Regions from separate parts of the Streptomyces yaizuensis genome, predicted to be linked through region 2. Evidence: riboswitches for the same ligand, from Rfam matches in the RefSeq annotation. Region 2 holds a riboswitch; the other holds the start of a gene.
What was found. A riboswitch is a leader RNA that binds a small molecule or an ion and turns the genes downstream of it on or off. The one in region 2 is predicted to bind cobalamin.

Region 1: another riboswitch for cobalamin. It lies ahead of SYYSPA8_RS30605 (cobalamin biosynthesis protein); the one in region 2 lies ahead of SYYSPA8_RS02265 (prenyltransferase/squalene oxidase repeat-containing protein).

The regions. Positions count from the first base shown of each region.
Region 1 covers NZ_BSBI01000015.1:193,464-197,108, forward strand. Annotated here, with positions in the region: gene SYYSPA8_RS30605 (cobalamin biosynthesis protein) at 1-753, opposite strand, end outside; cobalamin riboswitch at 870-1,002, opposite strand; gene SYYSPA8_RS30610 (hypothetical protein) at 1,126-1,347, opposite strand; gene SYYSPA8_RS30615 (inorganic phosphate transporter) at 1,360-2,625, opposite strand; gene SYYSPA8_RS30620 (class II aldolase/adducin family protein) at 2,908-3,567, shown strand.
Region 2 covers NZ_BSBI01000001.1:613,189-616,833, reverse strand. Annotated here, with positions in the region: gene SYYSPA8_RS02265 (prenyltransferase/squalene oxidase repeat-containing protein) at 1-1,933, opposite strand, end outside; cobalamin riboswitch at 2,137-2,286, opposite strand; cobalamin riboswitch at 2,390-2,463, shown strand; gene SYYSPA8_RS02260 (prenyltransferase/squalene oxidase repeat-containing protein) at 2,599-3,645, shown strand, end outside.

The sequences.
Region 1 (3,645 bases), on a different contig from region 2:
CAGCGCGCCCGCGAAGGCGGCCTCCACGGGGCCCGCGTTCGGGCTGGGGTGCCGGTGGGCGTCCGCGCGCCAGGCCCGTACCGCCCCCCGGGGGTCGCCCCCGGCGGCCACGGCGAGCACGGCCGTCAGCCGGGCACCCGGCCAGCCTGCGAGATCGTCCAGCCGGGCGGAGGCCCAGCCGAACCGCAGATGGCGTGGTGAACGGTGGCCGACCATCGCGTCCAGGGTGTTCACCGCGCGGAACGCGGCGAGGCCCGGCACCCCCGCGAGCGCCCCCCACACCAGCGCGCCGACCACGGCGTCGGAGGTGTTCTCGGCGACGGATTCGACCACGGCACGGGCGATGCCCGCCTCGTCCAGGGCGTGCGGATCACGGCCGCACAGATGGGGCAGGCGCTCCCGGGCCCGCTCGGTGTCACCGGCCGCGAGAGCGGCGCCGACGGCCCGCGCCTCCCGGCCCAGCGAGGTGCCGCCGACGACGGCCCACGTGGTGGCGGCGGTCAGGGCCACACCGAGCGCGGGGCTGCGGCGCGCACCCCGGGCGAGCAGGGCCGCCCCGGCGGCCGTACCACCGGCGCAGACGGCCGTGTGTAGGGCTCCCCAGCCCCGGTGGTCGTGCCAGAGCAGCCGCTCGACGGCGGTCGCGGCCCGTCCGAAGGCGGCGACGGGGTGGCCCCGGCGGGGATCGCCGAACAGCAGATCCCCCAGCAGCCCGGCGGTGGCACCGCAGACGAAGACACGGTCGGCCCGCACGGCCTCAGGCACCGCTTCCGGGCCGGGGTACGGGGGCGGGCGGTACGACGGGGGGCGGGGCGCAGCCGCGGCCGGGCATGGCGATATGTCCTCACTCAGGGTGTCCGCGCCCTGGTTCGACGTGATCGGCGGCGAGAGTTCCTGGCTCCCGGGTCTCCCCGGTGACAGTGGCGGGACCGCGCCGGATTCGCACCGGCTTCCTCTGCTGCCGCCCAATGGCCCCGGCAGTCCACCACGCTGCGAGAACACCCGTCAACCTGCCGTTGACCTGCGGCGGGGGCAGTGTGCTCAGCCCCACACCCGGGCCGCCGGGGCATGCGGAACGGGCCGGACACCCCAGGGGGTGTCCGGCCCGTTCGTGTGGACGGCCGGTCAGACGACGATCAGGTAGATGCCGAAGCTGACCGCCACCAGGCAGAGCGTGAAGCAGAGGTAGGCGCCGGCCCGGGCGACGGCTGCCGAACCGCCGGCCTGCGAGGCCACCTCCTGCTTGCTGAGGCCGACGAGCCCCAGGACGAAGAGGCCCGCGATGGTCACGGTGGCGAGGAGGCTCACGCCGAAGACGGAGCCGAGTGCTACCCAGTCGATGTTCATGCTGATCTGTCCTTACACCGCGGCCGGGCTGGCCGGGCCGGATTCGGTGGCCGGGGCGGCCGGGGTCTTGTGCTCGTCCTGCGCGGGGATGATGCCGGCCGGCGGCGGGGTGACGGCGGCGATGGCGGCGGTGACCACGCCCTGCTCCGCCTCGGCGGCCTCGGTGGCCGCGGCGTCATCGGTCTCGTTGACGTTGGTGTGGTCGACGACCTGGCGGCGGGAGTAGATCCAGATCGCGACGGAGGAGCCGACGAGGAAGGCGGCCACGACGCCGACACCCCAGTCGCCCTGCTTGGTGACCAGCTCGGAGAGCGCGGCGACCAGACCGGCCGCGGGCAGGGTCAGACCCCAGGCGACGAACATCCGGGTGGCGGTCGACCAGCGGACGACGCCGCCCTTGCGGCCGAGGCCCGAGCCCATGACGGCGCCGGAGCAGGAGTGGGTGGTGGAGAGCGAGAAGCCCAGGTTGGACGAGGCCAGGATGACGCTCGCGGCGCTGGTCTGGGCGGCGAAGCCCTGCTGCGGCTGGAGGTCGGTCAGGCCCTTGCCCATGGTGCGGATGATGCGCCAGCCGCCCAGGTAGGTGCCCAGCGCGATCGCGACACCGGCGGAGACGATGACCCACAGGGGCGGGTTCGAGCCGGGGGCGAGCACATTGCCGGCGACCAGGGCCAGCGTGATGATGCCCATCGTCTTCTGGGCGTCGTTGGTGCCGTGGGCGAGCGAGACCAGGCCGGCGGAGGCGATCTGGCCCGCGCGGTAGCCCTTCGAGCTGGTCTTGTCGTCGATGTTCTTGCCGAGCTTGTAGGTCAGCTTCGCGGCGAGGTAACCACCGATGCCCGCGACCAGCGGGGCCGCGATGGCGGGGATGAGCACCTTGGTCACGACGGTGCCGCCGTTGACGCCGCTGATGCCGACCGAGGCTATGGTCGCGCCGATCAGACCGCCCATGAGGGCGTGCGAGGAGCTGGACGGCAGTCCGACCAGCCACGTCAGGAGATTCCAGAGGATGGCGCCGACGAGCGCCGCGAAGATCACTTCTGGTGTTATGCCTGCCTCGTCGACCATGCCGCTGGAGATCGTCTTGGCGACCTCCACGGACATGAAGGCGCCGACGAGGTTGAGCACGGCGGACATGGCCACCGCGGCTTTGGGCTTCATGGCGCCGGTCGAGATGGTCGTCGCCATCGCGTTGGCGGTGTCGTGGAAACCGTTCGTGAAATCGAACACGAGAGCCGTCACGATCACGATCGCGAGCAGCAGCGTGATGTGTTCCATTTACCCAGGCAATCTTTGGACGTCAGTGGCTCGGTGAACGTAGGTAACCTGAGTGAACGGAAGGTGAACTCGGACCGGATTCCGGGTGGCTCCATGTGGGGTCAGGGGTTCCGCTTGCCACTCTCCAGGGGCTGGATGGGCCTCTGTGGCGGGTTGGGCGAGCCTCTAAGTGGCTTTCGTCACCTTTTCCTATGATCAAGCCGCCTTCGCCCCGCGAAACGTTCCAGCCCCACTTTGGTGGCCCTCTGTAGTCACGTGTTCGATCCTGACAGGATCGCTCGTATGACCGATTACGTACGGCAGGACGCGATCGACGAGACCTGGCGGGCCGTGGTGGACACCGCCCGCCGAACCGCCCGGGACGGCCTCGTCGTGGGAACCTCGGGCAACGTCTCCGCCCGGGTCGGGGACCTGGTCCTCGTCACCCCCAGCGGGGTGCCCTACGACCGGCTCACCCCCGACGACACCGTCGCCGTCGACCTCGACGGCCGACAGGTCCTCGGCAGCCTCAGACCCACCAGCGAGCTGCCGCTCCACCTCGCGGTCTACCGCGAGACCGACGCCCGCGCCGTGGTCCACACCCACGCGGCACACGCCACCGCCGTCTCCACACTCGTGCCCGAGCTGCCGCCCATCCACTACATGACCGCCGAACTGGGCGGACCGGTCCGGGTCGCCGACTACGCGCTCTACGGGACGGAGGAACTCGCCCGCAACCTGATCCGGGCGCTGGACGGGCGCTCCGCCGCGCTGCTGAGGAACCATGGCACCGTCGTCCACGGCGCCACCCTGGACCAGGCGCACGCCCGCACCGCGCAACTGGAGTGGATGTGCCACGTCTGGCTCCTCGCGTCGTCGGTCCCGGGCCGCACCCCGTCCCTGCTGACCCCGCCCCAGCTCGCGGAGGCATCCACCCAATTCCAGACCTACGGCCAGCCCTGACCCGGCCTTCGCGCTGCGGGGCCCGCGCCGGTACGTGTGCGGGGCGCTCGTCCGGGGTTCCGGCCTGTCTGGCCCGTG
Region 2 (3,645 bases):
ACTTCGCGGGGCAGACGGCGCGTTCGAGGGCGGCGACGAGGTCCTTCCCGCCGAAGGCCCGGGGGTCGCGGCCGACGGCCTGGGCGAGGAGGGCGGCCTTGCCGATCGAGCCGCCGCCCGCGTACGCCGTACCGGCATGGGTCCAGTCGTGGACGCCCCGGCCGGTGCCGTCCTCGCCGCCCCGGTCGAGGAAGTCGACGATCCCGCGCAGGGCGGCGTTGTCGTGTCCGGTGGCGGCGAGTGCGAAGGCGCCGTCGATGGTGAGGCCGTAGTCGGCGAAGCCGCTGCCGCGCAGATTCTCGTAGTAGCGGCCCTCGATGAGGCGGGTGGGGTCGGTGAGGTACGCGGTGCCCTTGCGCAGATCCGGTCCCGTGCCCGGCGGCCCGGTCGTCGGGGGTCGCGGGCCGGTCGGGGTGGGCTTCGGGCTCGTGGACGGTTTCGTCGGCCGGGGCGGGGTGGTCAGCGCGACCAGGTCGGTGCCCGCTCCGGCGAGGACCGCCGGGCCGGTGGCGTACAGGGCGGGCTCGGTCGCGCCCTCCTCGAAGCCGAAGCCGCCGCCGGTGGGGCCGGGGAACTGCTGCTTCGACAGCCAGGAGACGGCGGCGGCGGCCCGTCGGGTGTCGCCGAGCGCCCGCAGGGCCTGCGCGGCCCAGCCGGTGGCGTAGGCGCTGCCCGCCGTCGTGTGCGGGGAGGCCGGGAAGCCGCCGCCCGGCTGCTGGGTCCCCGTCAGCCAGTCGCGGGCCCTGCCCAGTGCCGCGTCGTGGCCGCCGGCCCGTTTCAGGGCCAGCGCGACGAGACCGGTGGCTCCCACCTCGCTCTCGCAGGACTCCCCGGGCCGGATGAGGGTGCCGGTGAACCCGCCGTCGTCGCACTGGAGGGCGAGGAGCCGGCCGACCGCGTGGACCGGTGGGGCGACCTTGCCGTTCGCCAGCGCGATCACGGCCATGGCCTGGCCGTCCGTCTGGCCGGTGGTGCGGAAGTCGCCCCGGGTGAGGCAGCCGGGCCCGGGCTCGGGGACATCGCCGATGCCGCTTCGGCAGACGTGCGCCATCAGATCGCCGAGGAGGTCGCGGCCCCCGAAGTCACGGGGGTCGCCGCCGGTCGCCTCCGCCACCAGGGCCAGCCGGGCGGCGGCGGTGGCGTCCGGGGGCTGCTCCGTCCCGGCCGGGTAGGCGTACGCCTCGGTGTGGGCGGGTCGCGCGAGGAACGCGGCGGCCCGCGCGGCGGCGGGGCTCTTGCGGTCGGCGGCGGCGAGGGCCAAGGCGGCCTCCGTGGTGAGCAGGAAGTCGGGCCCGCCGTCCGATGTCACCACCCGCTCGCCGTCCTTGAGGGTGCCGCCGACCCAGCGGACGGCGGCGGGTACGTCGACCGCGCCCGGCGGGACGGTGGGCCCGGAGGGTCCCGGGGAGCCGGTGGGCCCCGGGCCCGCGCCGCCCCGGACGTCGTCGGGGGTGAAGCGGGGCGCTCCGGTGGAGCCCCCGACGCCCGTGGCGCCGAACACCCAGGCGTCGACGTCACCGGGTTTGAGGTTCCGGGCCATCGCGCCGAGCGGGCTGTAGGTCCACTTCCGCTGCCCGGGAGCGGCGATCCAGTACGACCAGTAGGCGCTGGCCGGCGGGGTGAGGACGCAGTCCTCCCGGTCCGGAGTCGGATACGCCGTACCGGAGTTGAACGGTCCGTAGCCGATGCGGCAGATGAAGGCGGGGCCGTCGCGGACGGTGCCCGCGGTCGTGAAGCCCGCGTCGCGCAGCAGCTCGTACCCGGTGGTGGGGGTGAGGTCGCAGCCGCTCTCGACCGTACCGCCGAACGGCTTGAAGTCCACGGCGACGACGGCTCCCCCGGCGCACGGCCGGGCCGGCGCGGCCCGGGCCGGGGCCGGTTCTGTGAGGAACGTCACGGCCGCGCCGAACGTGAGCAGCCCGGCGAGGGCCATGGACAGCGGCCACCGCCCCGCTCCGGCCCCCCGTGCGCCCAGCGCTCCGGTCGCCCGCGTGCTCAGCTCTCCGGTCCCCACCGCGGTCCTCGTCTCTGCCGGGGCGGTCCGCGTGCGTGGCGAAACACCCCCGCGCGGCGGCCCGTCGGGGCGCCGGGGAGGCGGTGACGACCACGCCGTAGTCCGCGACGGCGTTTCCTCGCTCGGTACTCCGCTCGGCGCCAGGTGTTCCGGCTCGCCCGGGGCTTTCGCCGGTCCGGGCCTACGGTTGCGGGTCAGCGCCGGACTTCGACCGGCTTCCCCTGGTGCTGAGTGCTTGCTGAGTGCTTATCAGCCGAAAGGGAACACGGATTCGGTCAGGGCGTCAAGGATGCCTCTTCCGGCTCCGGTTGACGGACCTGGGTGAACGGTGGCGGGCCGCAGGTCACTGGGGTAGCGTCCAGGGCTGCCACATGGGGGAACCCGGTGAGAGTCCGGGGCTGACGCGCAGCGGTGTGGGGCGGCCGGCGACCGCTCCGAGCCCGAATGCCCATGGGGCGAGGCATATTTCAGGAAGCCGTACCACGCGATCCGGACGGCGGCCCCCGGCAGGCGGACCCACCCGGCGCACAGCCGGCGGCGGCCCGTGCGGGGACCGGCCGCGTCCACGATTCCAGGAGCTGGCCATGGACCGTCACCGCACCGCCCGCCGTCTTGTCCTCACGGCGCCCGCCGCGCTGGGCGCCTTCGTCCTCACCGTGCTGCCGGCCTCGGCCACGTCCACGCCCGCCCAGATCGCGACATCGAAGACGAACGGCGTCGCCTATCTGAAGTCCCTCCAGGCGGCGGACGGTTCCTACGCGGGGGCCGGGCTCTCCCACGAGTGGGCGTTCAGCGCGTTCGCCGCCACGGGTACGGCCGTCGTCGACGTGGCCCCGGGCGGCGACACGACGAAGAACGCCCGTACCGTCTACCGGAATCTGCTCTCCACCCCCGGCTGGCCCTCGGCCGCGCCGGTGGTCACCGACTACGAGCGGGCCGTCCTCAACGCGTACGCGGCGGGAATCGACCCGGCGCGGGTCTCGGCCTCCCGGAACCTCATCGCCCATGTGTACGGCTACTGGCAGAGCGCGGAGCCGGGCTACTTCGGCCCGTCCGCCAACTTCAACGGGACCGTGTTCGCCGCCCTCGCCCTCGGCGGCGCCCGGACCCAGGCGGGCGGTGCCCGGGTACCGGCGGCCCTCACCACCTCGCTCGTCACGCGGATCCGGGCCAACCAGCATGTGGACGGGGGCTGGACCTTCGCCAAGGCCGAGGGCGACCCGACCGCCCTCGCCAAGCCCAGCGACATCGACATGACCGGCGCCGCCCTGGCCGCGCTCTGTGTCTCGGGCGTCCCCACCACCGACACCGACGTCGTCCAGGCCAAGAACTTCCTCAAGTCGAAGCTGGTGAACGGCTCCGGCGCGTTCAACTCCCTGTACGGCGTGAACAGCAGCTCCAACGGGTGGGCGGTGGCCGGGCTCAACGCCTGCGGCATCAACCCGCAGACCGGTGACTTCCTCACCGCGCTGGGGAAGACCCCGATCGACTTCCTGATCGCCAACCAGTACAACCCCGGCGGCGGATTCAAGTACCAGCCCAGCGACACCACGCCGTCGGCGTACTCGTCGATCGACGCGCTGCGCGCGGTCGCGGGCGGCGGCTTCACCAGCGCGCCGCCGGTCCCCGTC